DNA from 2 places in the Sporosarcina sp. Y838 genome. Region 1 is predicted to be linked to the other one. Evidence: riboswitches for the same ligand, from Rfam matches in the RefSeq annotation. Region 1 holds a riboswitch; the other holds the start of a gene.

The links. A riboswitch is a leader RNA that binds a small molecule or an ion and turns the genes downstream of it on or off. The one in region 1 is predicted to bind lysine.
Region 2: it holds a riboswitch for lysine, as region 1 does, so the genes downstream of both, AC1TO4_RS14160 (Na+/H+ antiporter NhaC family protein) here and AC1TO4_RS08480 (aspartate kinase) in region 1, are expected to answer to the same signal.

The regions. Positions count from the first base shown of each region.
Region 1 covers NZ_JBXCJD010000005.1:27,437-35,032, forward strand. The annotation lists gene AC1TO4_RS08450 (helix-turn-helix domain-containing protein) at 206-427, opposite strand; gene AC1TO4_RS08455 (acyl-CoA thioesterase) at 503-946, opposite strand; gene sdhB (succinate dehydrogenase iron-sulfur subunit) at 1,084-1,890, opposite strand; gene sdhA (succinate dehydrogenase flavoprotein subunit) at 1,896-3,650, opposite strand; gene AC1TO4_RS08470 (succinate dehydrogenase cytochrome b558 subunit) at 3,759-4,367, opposite strand; gene AC1TO4_RS08475 (YslB family protein) at 4,605-5,015, shown strand; gene AC1TO4_RS08480 (aspartate kinase) at 5,061-6,278, opposite strand; lysine riboswitch at 6,368-6,547, opposite strand; gene uvrC (excinuclease ABC subunit UvrC) at 6,596-7,596, opposite strand, start outside.
Region 2 covers NZ_JBXCJD010000012.1:42,057-49,652, reverse strand. The annotation lists gene sufU (Fe-S cluster assembly sulfur transfer protein SufU) at 1-72, shown strand, start outside; gene sufB (Fe-S cluster assembly protein SufB) at 91-1,488, shown strand; gene AC1TO4_RS14180 (DUF72 domain-containing protein) at 1,840-2,703, shown strand; gene AC1TO4_RS14175 (sulfite exporter TauE/SafE family protein) at 2,703-3,527, shown strand; gene AC1TO4_RS14170 (bifunctional metallophosphatase/5'-nucleotidase) at 3,531-4,904, shown strand; gene yunB (sporulation protein YunB) at 4,981-5,757, shown strand; lysine riboswitch at 5,816-5,998, shown strand; gene AC1TO4_RS14160 (Na+/H+ antiporter NhaC family protein) at 6,143-7,596, shown strand, end outside.

The DNA of each region.
Region 1 (7,596 bases):
CCTGTCTACTCATTGTCTCCCTTTTTCGCGCGTAAGGCAATACCTTTTAAAGTGATGGTAAAAAACACTAAAAGAATAGCCGTTTGAATTCTGCATGATGCAGGTCAAACAGCTATTCTTAAGGTCCGTCATTACATAATTGCGCAAAATTTAAATACGCATTTCGACAAATAGGTTCTTATTGTCTTTGGTTATGAATACCCTTTTAACGCAACTGTAATTCACCCAAACGCAATAATTCGATTACCGCCTGCGCTCTACCGGAAACACCGAGCTTTTGAATCGTGTTCGAAATATGGTTCCGAACAGTCTTTTCGCTGATTCCGAGCCGCCCTGCGATATCTTTTGTCGTTTGATCATCAACGAGCAGATTGAATATTTCCCGTTCTCTAGCGGTAAGCAAAGAACGGTTTTTAGAGTTTTCTATCAAGACGCGCCCTCCTATCCACTTTCACTTTAAAATATGTGAAGAAGGAGCGGGCTGTGCCGGCTACTTGATTAATTAATAGTCAAATAGCAATTTTTCTTTAGCAGTCCATGGAACACCTTTGCCTGTTTTTCTGCTAATTTGGACCATCGAACCTCGTCCTGTGAAAACGATATCCCCTTTACTATTTTTCGCCATGTAATGGATATCTATAGAACTGTTACCAATGGATGCAGCTTTCACGAAAATTGTAAGCTGTTCATCAAAAAATACTTGTTTCACAAAATCACATTGCAGGTCTGCAACAACTGGAAACGTCTCGCCCACTGGATCAAGCCAATTATTCATCAACTTAATTTCCTTTAGATATTCAATTCTTGCGTGTTCAAAATAAACAAATGGGATTGTATTATTTAAATGACCATACATATCCGTCTCTGAAAATCTGACAGAAACCGGAACGGAGAATTTGAAATCAGAAGTCCATTCCGTTAATTCCGCTATGTAAGCAGCTTTCATCTGTAAAAACCCCTTCTCGTTTAAAATGAATGAATACTCATTCTTCTATTCTATCAAATTCCCCCACATAAATGAAGCTTTGGGATAAAAAGAAAAAACCCCGCTAGGCACTTGCCTAGCGGAGCATTAGACTGAAATCAGTCTACCATATGGTCACTTCCAAAGAAGTTTTTAAACATTTGAACATTCGTTGCGCGGTTCATTGCAGCAATCGAAGTCGTAAGAGGAATTCCTTTTGGACATGCAACTACACAGTTTTGTGAGTTACCGCATTCTCCAATACCACCATCAGTCATAAGTGTAGCTAGACGCTCGTCTTTGTTCATTGCACCTGTGGGATGCGAATTGAACAGACGGACTTGTGAAAGAAGTGCAGGTCCCATAAAGTTTGTATTGTCATTGACGTTCGGGCATGCTTCAAGGCATACACCACATGTCATACATTTAGAAAGCTCATATGCCCATTGACGCTTACGCTCAGGCATACGTGGTCCTTCACCTAAGTCATAAGTTCCATCAATCGGAATCCAAGCTTTTATTTTTTTCAAAGAATCAAACATGAATTCTCTATCAACAATCAAGTCGCGAACAACAGGGAATGTTTTCATAGGTTCAAGTTTAATGGGTTGTGTAAATTGGTCCACAAGTGCTGTACAAGATTGACGTGGACGTCCGTTAATAACCATCGAACATGCGCCACAAACCTCTTCTAGACAACTCATTTCCCAGTTAACTGGTGTAGTGTTCTTACCTTCTGCATTGACCGGATTACGACGAATTTCCATTAACGCTGAAATAACGTTCATATTCGGTCTATATTCTACTTCAAAACTTTCCATATATGGTTGCGAATCAGCTGTATCCTGGCGTTGAATTTCAAAACGGACTGTTTTCTTAGCTGTTTGCTGTTCGCGTTCCGGTACGGCTGTATTGTTCTCGCTCAATTATGTCAATCTCCTTTCTTCGCGGAGTAATCGCGTGTACGTGGCGGAATCAAGGAAACATCGACTTCTTCGTAATGGAAGATTGGTGCAGAATGTCCATCGAATTTCGCCATCGTCGTTTTCAGGAAGTTCTCATCATCACGATTTGGGAATTCTGGTTTGTAATGGGCTCCACGGCTTTCATTACGATTCAGCGCTCCAAGTGTGATGACTCGAGCTAAGTATAGCATGTTTTTCAGCTGACGCGTAAATGTTGCGCCTTGGTTAGACCACTTTTGCGTATCGATAATGTTTATGTTTTCATAACGTTCCAGAAGCTCTACGATCTTATCATCCGTAGCTTGAAGCTTGTCATTGTGGCGTACCACTGTAACGTTATCTGTCATCCATTCTCCAAGCTCTTTATGAAGGATATACGCATTTTCAGTACCGTTCATTTTAAGTGTGTCATCCCACTTCTGTTGCTCTTCTTTTTCTGCCTCGTCGAAGATTGTTGAAGGGAGATCCACTACAGATCGTTTTAAGTGCTTCATATAATTGATAGCATTCGGTCCTGCGACCATTCCACCGTATATTGCTGAAAGGAGTGAGTTTGCGCCAAGACGGTTTGCACCATGCTGCGAATAATCAACTTCTCCTGCTGCAAATAGGCCTGGAATACTTGTTTGCTGATCATAATCGACCCATAACCCGCCCATCGAATAGTGGACTGCTGGGAAGATTTTCATCGGAAGTTTACGCGGATCGTCGCCTGTAAATTTCTCGTATATTTCAATAATTCCGCCGAGCTTGATATCGAGTTCTTTCGGATCCTTATGGGAAAGGTCCAAGTACACCATGTTTTCGCCGTTAATACCAAGTTTTTGATTAACACAAACGTCGAAAATTTCACGGGTTGCAATATCTCGAGGTACAAGGTTACCGTAATCTGGATATTTTTCTTCGAGGAAGTACCAAGGTTTTCCGTCTTTATAAGTCCAGATACGACCGCCTTCACCACGTGCAGATTCACTCATAAGTCGGAGTTTGTCGTCTCCTGGAATCGCTGTCGGGTGAATTTGAATGAACTCACCGTTTGCATATTGTGCTCCTTGTTGATAAACGATGGAAGCAGCAGAACCTGTATTAATGACAGAGTTTGTCGTTTTCCCGAAAATGATACCGGGTCCACCTGTTGCCATAATTACTGCATCGCCTTTAAACGCTTTAATTTCCATTGTTTTCATGTTTTGTGCTTTGATACCGCGACAAACGCCTTCTTCGTCAAGTACAACACCTAAGAATTCCCAGTGTTCATACTTTTGAACAAGCCCATCGACTTCAAAACGTCTAACTTGCTCGTCAAGTGCATATAGAAGCTGTTGTCCTGTTGTCGCTCCTGCAAATGCCGTACGGTGGTGCATTGTACCTCCGAAACGTCGGAAATCCAAAAGTCCTTCAGGTGTCCGGTTGAACATTACGCCCATACGGTCTAACAAACTAATGATTCCTGGTGCTGCGGCCGTCATGGCTTGTACAGGGGGTTGATTCGCAAGGAAGTCTCCTCCATATACAGAGTCATCGAAGTGGATATCAACCGAGTCGCCTTCCCCTTTTGTATTCACTGCGCCGTTGATGCCACCTTGCGCACATACTGAGTGGGAACGTTTAACCGGAACAATTGAGAACAGGTCGACCGGCGTGCCATCTTCAGCTGCTTTGATAGTTGCCATCAAGCCTGCAAGACCTCCGCCGACAACAATCAATCTGCTTTTCGCCATTATTGTTTCACTCCTCAAATTATAGGGATCTCGTATTTCAATAAATTAATTTATTAATCAATTATGCCAAGACTTAACTTGAATCAGCGGGATTTCTGTTGATTCAAATTAAACAAAAGCAAATAGTGCTTGTACACCAATTACCGAAAGAACTAGGAATACGACAATTGAAATATATGTAACAATTTTCTGTGAACGCGGTGATTGTGTTAATCCCCAGCTTACTAGGAATGACCAAATACCGTTTGATAAGTGGAATGTTGCCGCAATAACTCCCGCAATGTAAAATGCAAGCATGAACGGATTCGACAAAATATCTTCCATCATATTAAAGTCCACATCAGCACCTAATGCTTTTTGAACTCTAGTCTGGTAAATATGCCATGCGATGAACACAACTAGGAATACGCCAGTTATGCGTTGTAGCATAAACATCCAGTTACGGAAAGTGCCGTATCGTTGTACGTTGTTTTTTGATGTGAAAGCTATGTACACACCATAGAATCCGTGGAACATGAGTGGAATGTAGATGATAAACCATTCGAGGTATAGAACGAATGGTAAGCTCCCCATGAAATTGGAAGCGGTGTTGAATGCTTCTGGACCTCGTGTTGCAAAATGGTTAATGACCAAATGCTGGACTAGAAAAAGCCCCACCGGAATGATTCCGAGCAACGAATGAAGACGACGTAAATAGAAATCTGATTCTCTTGACAAGTCTTTTACCCTCCCTTATTAACTGAGTCCGCCAATCGTCGTCTGCCATCGTTTCGACACGAAGCAAATGTTGACGGCGTACCTCTTCATGGTACAATATTATGACATAACCATTGTACTCCTCAGTTTTGAAGAGGTCAAGACGATTCAGGCTTTTTGCCACGCCTTAATCTAGTACTCTTTTATGCCATTAGACTTACTGATTCTATCATTTAACCGAAAGGGTTGCATGTTCGATTGGAAAACATTACATACGATACGCCGACCCGATTCGGCTATGAACTTTTACGGGACCACGTGTTGCCTAGTATTCTCGGCAACCACGAAGATGACATTCTGTACTGGGCTGGAAAAGATGTGGCCAGAAAATTCCCCATTTTCAGTATTGATGAACTACCCATTTTCTTTACGGAAGCCGGTTGGGGTCCACTTCAGCTTGATAAGACTGAAAAGGATGAAGCGTTTTATTCGATGAAAAACGATTTTGGGACAAATAACCAAAATAGATCTTGTCAACTTGAAGCGGGCTTCATTGCAGAACAATATCAAAAGTTAAATGGACTTCTGACTGAATGCTACGGTGAAATGAAAGACGGTTTGGTGCACTTTCAAGTCAAATGGGATTTAAAAACCAAAATTGAAGTATGAATCGAAGATGCCCCGGAATTGGGTGCATCTTCTTTTAATTCTACTTTACTTTCTATCTAAACCGAATTGCTCATGAAGTGTTGCAACTGCTTTCTCCATATCCGATTCAGGAATGACTACGGAGACTTTGATTTCAGAAGTGCTCACCATTTTCACGGGAACGGTTGCGTTCCTCAGCGTGTCGAACATTTGCGCAGCAACTCCCGGATTCGATACCATTCCACTGCCCACGATTGAAACTTTCGCCAGTCCTACTTCAAAATCTGCCCGACTGTAACCGAGCGATTCTTTTTCGGTCTCCAAAACATTTATCGCTTCTGCGAAATCCTCTTTTTTGATGGAAAATGACACAGACGGCTGTACGCCTTCCATAATTGTCTGAACAATGATGTCGACGTTTACATGTTGTTTCGCGAGTGCAGTGAAAATATTAGCAAGTGAGCCATTATAAGGTACTTCATACATCACTGTAATCCGTACAATTTCTCTCTCAAAAGCGATGCCACGTACAATTAAATTGTTTTCCAAATCGATTTCCTCCTTGATAACTGTTCCTACTCCGTCCATATGAGCCGGTCTTACCCGAAGCGGCATTTGATGATTTTTTGCAAACTCAACTGCTCTTGGATGAAGCACACCCGCACCAAGGTTAGCGATTTCCAACATTTCATCGTAAGATATTTCCTCAAGTTTCGTCGCTTGTTCGATCAATCTTGGGTCCGTCGTAAATACCCCTTCGACGTCCGTGTAAATATCACAACTAGCTGCATCGAGTGCAATCGCAATTGCGACGGCACTCGTATCGGAACCACCGCGACCAAGTGTTGTCAACTCACCGTTATTATCAATTCCTTGGAAACCAGTGATTACTGCAACCGCGCCTGATTCTAGTGCGGTTTGAATTTTGTCAGCATTAACTTGTTCAATCCTTGCATTACCATGAACAGCCTCTGTCGTTACCCCTGCTTGCCAACCTGTGTATGACCGTGCTTCTAACCCTTGTGCAGTAATCGCCATTGCAAGTAAAGACGCTGTTACTTGTTCTCCTGTTACAAGAAGCATATCCAATTCGCGCCGTCCTGCTTTGGGATTAATCTCCATTGCCAACCTTAATAGTTCATCTGTTGTTTTACCCATCGCAGAGACAATGACAGCCACTTGGTTTCCACGATTAACCTCATTTTTAACAAGTGTTGCAGCCCGTGCAATTCTCTCTGGATTTGCAACTGATGTCCCTCCGAATTTCATTACAATACGTCCCATGATTTTTCCTCCATTTTCCCCTGAATGCAAAAACGGCCCTCAAAAGTATGAGAGCCGGTCTGATTGGAGCTATCCCCGAAGAGACGCCCCATCCAGATAGCCCTCCAGGTATTTCCATACCTGACAAATCTCCACTTATTCAATGGAAATCCAGCATGACAATCGTGACAGACGATTCATCCGCTTCGGCGAATACCCCTTTCAATCCCTTTCATTAGGCTGCCGCCTTCCGTGGATCTACTATTGGTTACCGCACCTCTATCTTCACTACATATAAATGTATTAGTGAAAAAATTCATTGGTTTCACCTTACCATATTACTTTTTTTCCCGCAATGCCATCTCGCGAAAATGCGCTTCAACTGATTTTGCTACACCTACAGGTAGTCCTGCTTCTTGCAATTGTTCAATCGTAGCTTCGCGAATCTTTTCTACGGATTCAAAATGCCTTAACAGCATCGTTTTCCGTTTTTGCCCAACTCCCGGCAATCCATCCAGTGCTGACGTCAATGAATTCGTTTCGCGGCGTTGTCTGTGGAACGTGATTGCAAATCGATGCACTTCATCCTGGATTCTTTGCAATAAGTAAAATCCTTCACTCGACCTCTTAAGTGGTATCATTTCAACCGGGTTACCATAAAGGAGTTGTGCTGTTTGGTGCTTCTCATCTTTTGCAAGTCCCGCAATGGGAATGGATAAATTCAACTCATCCTCAATGATTTCCCTAACAGACTCCATATGACCTTTACCCCCATCAACAACAATAAGGTCTGGTAATGGCAAATCATCTTTCAACACACGAATATAACGTCTCCGTACAACTTCACGCATTGCACCATAATCGTCGTGCGCTGCCGCGGTCATCGTTTTATATTTTCTGTAATCTTTTCGATTCGGTTTCCCGTCAACAAATGAAACCATTGCAGAAACTGCATCAGCGCCATACATATGTGAATTATCAAATGCTTCAATACGTAAAGGAACTGTGATGTTCATCGCTTTGCCAAGTTCCTCACATGCACCGATTGTCCGCATTTCCTGACGTTCAATGAGATGGAACTTTTCTGACAATGATATCTCTGCGTTTTTGACTGCCAATTGGACGAGATCCTTCTTTTTTCCGCGCTGTGGAATGAATACATTGACATCGAGAAGCCTACTGATGATTACATTATCGATTCCTTGTGGCAAAAGTATTTCCTGGGGAATCAAGTGTTGCGATTTTCCATAAAATTGGCCAATGAAAGTCAGCAATTCCTCTTCAGGTTCTTGATAAAGTGGAAAAAGTGACACATCCCGTTCTATCAACTTTCCTTGAC
Region 2 (7,596 bases), on a different contig from region 1:
GCCCGCATAAAATGTGCGACACTAGCATGGAAGGCGATGGAAAAGGGAGTCGGAAATGACTCCGAACAATAATAGGACGGAGGAATAGTAATGGCTAAAAAAATGCCGGATATCGGCGATTACAAATATGGGTTTTCTGATAAAGACGTCTCTGTTTTCCGTTCGGAACGTGGTTTAACTAAAGAAATCGTTGAGGAAATCTCAGGTATGAAAGACGAACCTAAGTGGATGCTTGACTACCGATTGAAATCATTGGAGATGTTCTATAAAATGCCAATGCCTCAATGGGGTGGAGATTTAAACTCCCTTAAATTCGATGAGATTACTTATTACGTTAAACCATCTGAAGGTGCAGAGCGCTCATGGGATGAAGTACCGGAAGAGATCAAACGTACGTTTGATAAACTCGGAATTCCTGAAGCTGAACAAAAATACCTTGCGGGTGTTTCAGCGCAATACGAATCTGAAGTTGTTTACCATAACATGAAAGAGGAACTTGTTGACCTTGGAATCGTCTTTAAAGACACAGATTCAGCACTTAAGGAAGACGAAGAACTGTTCAGAAAGTATTGGGGAACAATTATCCCTAACTCTGACAATAAGTTTGCTGCATTGAACTCTGCTGTATGGTCGGGTGGATCGTTCATCTATGTTCCACCAGGCATTAAAGTAGAAACACCACTTCAAGCTTATTTCCGTATTAACTCAGAAAATATGGGTCAGTTCGAACGTACTATGATCATTGTAGATGAAGGGGCAAGTGTCCATTATGTTGAAGGATGTACAGCGCCTGTTTATACAACGAACTCATTGCATAGTGCGGTCGTAGAAATTATCGTTAAAAAAGATGCATACTGCCGTTATACGACAATCCAAAACTGGGCAAATAACGTTTATAACCTTGTAACGAAGCGCGCGGTTTGTGATGCGAACGCAACAATGGAATGGATCGATGGCAACATTGGTTCAAAATTAACGATGAAATACCCAGCGATTATACTAAAAGGCGAAGGCGCTCGCGGTATGACACTTTCCATCGCACTTGCAGGAAAAGGTCAACACCAAGATGCTGGAGCTAAAATGCATCACCTTGCACCAAATACGTCATCTACAATCGTGTCGAAATCAATTTCACAACACGGTGGTAAAGTAACATACCGCGGAATCGTACACTTTGGACGTAAAGCGGATGGTGCACGTGCAAATATCGAGTGTGACACACTTATTATGGATGAACTGTCGACTTCTGACACGATTCCATATAATGAAATCCTGAATGATAACATTTCACTTGAACACGAAGCGAAAGTCTCTAAAGTATCAGAGGAGCAGCTCTTCTACTTGATGAGCCGCGGTGTTCCTGAGCTTGAAGCAACTGAAATGATCGTCATGGGCTTCATCGAGCCATTCACAAAAGAACTACCGATGGAATATGCTGTAGAAATGAACCGTCTCATTAAATTTGAGATGGAAGGTTCAATCGGGTAATTTAAACAAGAAAAACCGGCCACCAGGGCCGGTTTTTCTGTCTCTACATATATATTAGGCTTTAGGTGGTTTACCCCACTAGTATAACGAACAATTCTAGCGAAGGAGCGACAAGTGTGAGCCGAAGCAATAAGACCAAGGAGGGATGCAGTTCAATCCCTCCCAAGTGATCTTCTGACGGGCTTATTGCGTGAGGCCATCACCAAGCGACAAAGCGGTGTCGGAAGAACAACCTATTTGTTAAGTGCCGACTATATAGAAAGAATAGTTTGAGGGTGTAGAGTTCATCAAATCTGTTGTCCATCTATGTTAATATATTAGTATCGATTCATTTGAAAGGGGCAGAGAAGGATGATCCATATCGGACTGACCGGTTGGGGAGACCATCCTGACGTATACAACCTATCCTCCTCAAAGACAGAGAAGCTCATTGACTATAGTTCACACTTTCCAATCGTAGAACTCGATGCTACTTTTTATGCCATTCAGCCAGAACGCAATATTCGGAAATGGATAACGGAGACGCCAAATGATTTCACTTTTATCGTTAAAGCATATCAAGGAATGACGGGTCATCATCGGGGTAAACTACCTTATGCAACCGTCGATGAAATGTACAATTTGTTCCGATTGTCGATGACGCCCCTTCAGGAGGCAGGAAAACTCGCAATGATATTAGTCCAATTTCCTCCGTGGTTTGATTGTAATAAAGTGAATGTCACTAAATTCCGACAAGTATGCAATCAATTACATGGATATGATATTGCTGTTGAATTTAGACATCAATCTTGGTATTCTACTGCATTTAGAGAACAGACTTTACGTTTTCTTACTGATATGAATGTCATTCATTCAGTGTGTGACGAACCACAGGCAGGAGAAGGAAGCATTCCGCTTGTACCTGTGACAACACGCTCCGATAAAGTGCTCTTTAGATTACATGGCAGAAATGTATCTGGGTGGCGTAACACGACTGGTGATGATCAGGCTTGGCGTAAAGTGCGTTACTTATATAACTATAATGACGCTGAACTCCATGAAATCCAGTTAGCGGTTGAAAAGCTCAAACAAGAAACTTCTAAAACGTTCGTTATATTTAACAATAACTCAGGTGGCCATGCAGCTCAAAATGCTAAACGGCTACAAAAGGTACTTAACATTAATTATGAAAGTCTAACATCAAAACAGCTCGACTTGTTTGAAGGAGAATGGTAATGGAGTATTTCTTATTAGCCGTTATCGGTCTTGCGGCAGGGATTATTGGTGCACTCGTGGGTTTGGGAGGCGGAGTCATCCTTGTGCCGGCGACATTATTTGTCGGCATTAATCTGGGCTTGATAGATGGAATTACACCACAAACGGCTGTCGGGCTATCTGTCATTATGATGATTTTCACAGGACTGGCTTCGACGCTTTCTTATATGAAGGGCAAAACAATTGATTTTAGGAGTGGATATATCTTTTTCCTGGGAAGTGTTCCGGGGACTCTCCTAGGTGCTATTGTCAATAAAGGGCTCGATTTGCCATCGTTTAATCTTTATTTCGGCATTTTATTAATTATTTTATCAATCATTCTTTTGGTACGTAAGCATTTAAAACCGGTTGATTGGTTTGTAAATCATGGTAAAAAGAGGACGTTTACAGATAATATGGATGAGACCTATGTCTATGGATTTCCTGTCTGGTTTGCATTGATCCTAACATTTGGTGTTGGATTTGCGTCAGGTCTTTTTGGCATCGGTGGTGGTTCAATTCTAGTACCAGCCATGATGTTACTCTTTTTATTTCCGCCCCATGTTGCAGTCAGTACATCAATGTTCATGGTTTTCTTATCGGCGATTGTCAACTCGATTACACATATATCGCTAGGTAATGTTCCTTGGTTATATACGATTCCGGTCATTCCGGCCGCATACATTGGAGCCAAAATCGGAGCTCGGCTGAACCAGAAAATGAAATCGGAAACAGTCGTTGTTGCACTGCGTATTATCTTGCTTTTACTTGGAGTTAGATCGATTATTGAAGGACTTTTGGGGTGACATATGAATCAAATTGAAGTGATTCACTTTTATCATACAAACGATATCCACAGTCATTTTGAAAGTTGGCCACAGATTAGCCGGTTTCTTTGTGATGAAAAGAATGAACACTTATTAAATGGTGAGGCTTGTTACGTATTCGACATCGGTGATCATGTGGATCGTTCACATCCATTTACGGAGGGAACGAAAGGACAAGGAAATGTTAGACTGTTGAATGAAGCTGGTTATGATGCAGTTACGATAGGTAATAATGAAGGAATCACAATGTCGAAAGCTGCATTAAACTCACTTTACGCAGATGCTCGTTTTGAGGTCATTCTAAGTAATTTGTTTGAAGAGGATGGAAATCGTCCGAAATGGGCAAAACCTTACAAAATTTATGTTACTGCCAGTGGAACGAAAATTGGCGTTATAGGAGCGACTGCAGAATATCAGGCGTTCTATTCAAAACTAGGCTGGAAAATTACACCACCCCGCGAAAGTTTAATGGGCATTGCCAAACAGCTTGCATCAGAAACGGACCTAATCGTTTGCTTATCGCATATGGGTGTTCATGAAGACGAGCAACTCGCAGTGGAGTGTCCAGAGATTGATATCATTTTCGGTGCGCACACGCATCACCTGTTCCACGAAGGCAAGCTAATTGGGGATACATTATTGGCTGCAACGGGTAAATATGGTGAGTATGTGGGTCATGTGACATTGAAAGTTGCTAGCAGCACAAAAAGGACTCTCACTATCGACGCAGAACTGGTTAGGGCGGATTCGGTTAAAAGAAGTGAAAAGGATATCGTCCAATCGAATCATTTAATACAACTTGGGAAAAGGGCGATGGAAGATAAGGTCTTTGATAATCCTTCACGGTTGCAACAGAATCTGTTTGAGGGTAGCCCCTTATCCTCGTTCTTCGGTCGGGCACTCATTGCCTATTCACAGGCTGATTGTGCCATGTTTAACGCAGGGATTTTCCTAGGTAGTCTCGATAAAGGGTGGGTGACGAAAGGCGATTTACATTCACTTCTGCCACATCCCATAAACCCGTGTCTCATCACACTGGATGGAGTCGAACTTATAGAAGTATATAAGCTTTCTTTAAATAAGGATTGGCCACAAATTGAAATCAAAGGCCTTGGTTTCCGGGGCACATTAATGGGCGCGATGATTTATGAAAGATTATATCAGAATAGACATGGACAACTTTTTGCGGGAAATCGTGAGGTCGTACCAGGTCAAAAATATACGCTTGCAACATTAGATATGTTTACGTTTGGACATTTCTTTCCATCTCTCAGACATGCAGAGGTAGAGTATTACATGCCTGAGTTGATTAGAGATGTGCTTGGTTGGTACGGGACCGAACATTTTAAGTCTTAATCATTGGTACTGTTCGCATATTGCCTAAGAATAAACGGCTCAATTCCTGCATAGCTTAAAAGCAGGAGGAGTCGTTTTGAAATTTCAGGGGCAAGTCACCAGAAGAACCAGGAAAACCAGGAAAAAAAAGCGTAGACTATTACCTATTTTGGTACCTACATTTTTTATAGCAGTTTTCTTGTTTTTTTATGTAGTCAATATGAGGCTTACTCCAATATATGTCCAATATGCAGAAGTACAGACGCAAAGAATAGCCTCACATGTTATTAGTAAGGCCATCAATTCAAGGGTTGCTACTGTGCTCGACGTCAATGATATCATCGTGGATATTCCCAATGAATCTACGGGTGTTGTTACATGGAAGTTTAACACGGAAGTGATTAACAGAGTGTTGGCTGAAACCCAAACGCTTGTCGAGTCCCATTTACAACAAGCTTCGGAGGGAAATCTTGATATATTACCCCCACAGAATGAAATCAAATTCGATCCCGATGCAATGGAAACTCAAGGAGGAGTCGTCTTCTTCGTTCCTATCGGTCAAGCGACGAATATTCCATTGCTAGGAAACTTGGGTCCTAAGATTCCAATTCGTTTCCATGTCATTGGTGATGTCAGTGCGACAATCGATACGGAAATTCTTCCTTTTGGTATAAACAGTGCCTACGTTGAAGTGAATATATTATTAACAGTCAATGTCCAGATTATAGTTCCGCTTGCAACTGAAAAAAGTGTTATTAATCAAAAAATTCCGGTAGCCATGGGGCTTATTCAAGGTAAGGTGCCTCAAATCTACAATAATGGAACCGATAATGCTCCTTCGGTTGAAGTTCCATTAAGCACTGAATATGAGTGAAGAAGAATACTTGAAAATGCTGCGGATAACTGATAGGCTATTAGAGGATTAGAAATATCGATTGGGTAGAGGCTGCATTGCTTATTAGTCACACACGCGAGATTGACACCGATGACCGTGTGCAAAAGGAAGCTTTGCCGAAGCGTGGTAAGATCGTCGAGATCTATCAGGCTGGGGTTGTTCCGAATAGGGATAACACTGTCATACGTCTTAAGAACATGTATGATGAGCTACAAGTCGTGAGTTAGATAAGCTGTATTATTTATCCAACAAACGAAACGTAGATAAAGCCGGCTCCAATTACACTCGAGAAGTGTAATTAGCAGTCGGTTTTTTGTATTCCCCCTTGAAAGGGCCTCGACCCGACAAAATGGAGGAATAGAAAATGATTGGAACTTGGGTATCAATATTACCACCACTAATCGCCATTATTATGGTGTTTGCAACAAAAAGGGTGCTGTTATCGCTAGGTGCTGGAATCGTCTCAGGTGCTTTGCTAGCGGCGTCATTCGCTCCTGTAGAAACGCTGAGCATATTATGGCAATCCATTAAAGCGACATTTTGGGATGGTGGACTAAATACAGCGAATATTTACATTGTTCTATTTATCCTGCTCTTAGGTGTTATCACTGCTTTCGTTAGCTTGTCTGGAGGTAGCAGAGCATTTGCAGAATGGGCAGTACGCCATATTAAAACAAAACGTGGGGCAAAATTGCTCACGGTATCACTCGGTCTTGCTATTTTTGTGGATGATTATTTCAATGCATTGGCAGTGGGACAAATCGCGCGTCCGATTACGGATCAGCACAGGGTTTCAAGAGCGAAATTGGCTTATTTCATCGACTCGACTTCAGCACCGATTTGTGTCATTTCACCAATTTCAAGCTGGGGTGCCTTTTTAATCGGACAACTCGCCCTTATATTTGGCGGTGCAGCAGCAATCAGTTATTCGCCATTATCCGCGTTCGTAATGATGGCACCCATGAATTTTTACGTTATCGCAACACTCGCAATGGTATTCTTCCTTGCATGGACCAATTTCGATCTATTCGATATGAAGAAACATGAACAACTTGCAACTGAAACAGGCCAATTATTTGACCCTGACAAAGAAATTCCGGGTCAATTGAAAGAGGAATTTCCTGTACATACGCATGGCCGCGTACGAGATCTTGTGGCGCCGATTGTCACACTCGTTATAGTAACATTTGCGGCGATGTTTGTGTCTGGCTATCTAATCGGAGGATCGATGAATATCTTCTCGATCTTTGAAAGTACGGATGTCGCACTTTCATTGTTGGCGGGTGGAATTATAGCTACCCTAGTTGCGGCAGCGTTATATATGCAGCAGATGAAAAATAATGAAACGGCGAGCTTTTCGCTTATGGGCAGTGCGTTTATAAATGGAATGAATTCTATGATGCCGCCTGTTTTAATCCTTATTTTTGCTTGGTCACTATCGTTCTTAATCGGAACACTTGAAACGGGTCTATTCTTATCTGACCTTGTAATGAAATCAAATATACCGGTTTCATTCTTGCCTGTTATTATGTTCATACTTGCTTGCATTATGGCTTTTTCAACCGGAAGTTCTTGGGGGTCGTTCGGTATTCTTCTGCCGATTGCGGGAACAATCATGATTGAAGCGGCACCGGAAATGTTACTGCCGGCGCTTGCTGCAGTTCTTGCGGGGGCTGTATTCGGAGATCACGCTTCGCCGATTTCTGATACGACGATTCTATCTGCTACAGGTGCAGGATGTAACCATATTGATCATGTTTCGACACAGTTTCCTTACGCGCTAATCAGTGCTGTAATCGCTGCGATGGGCTATATCAT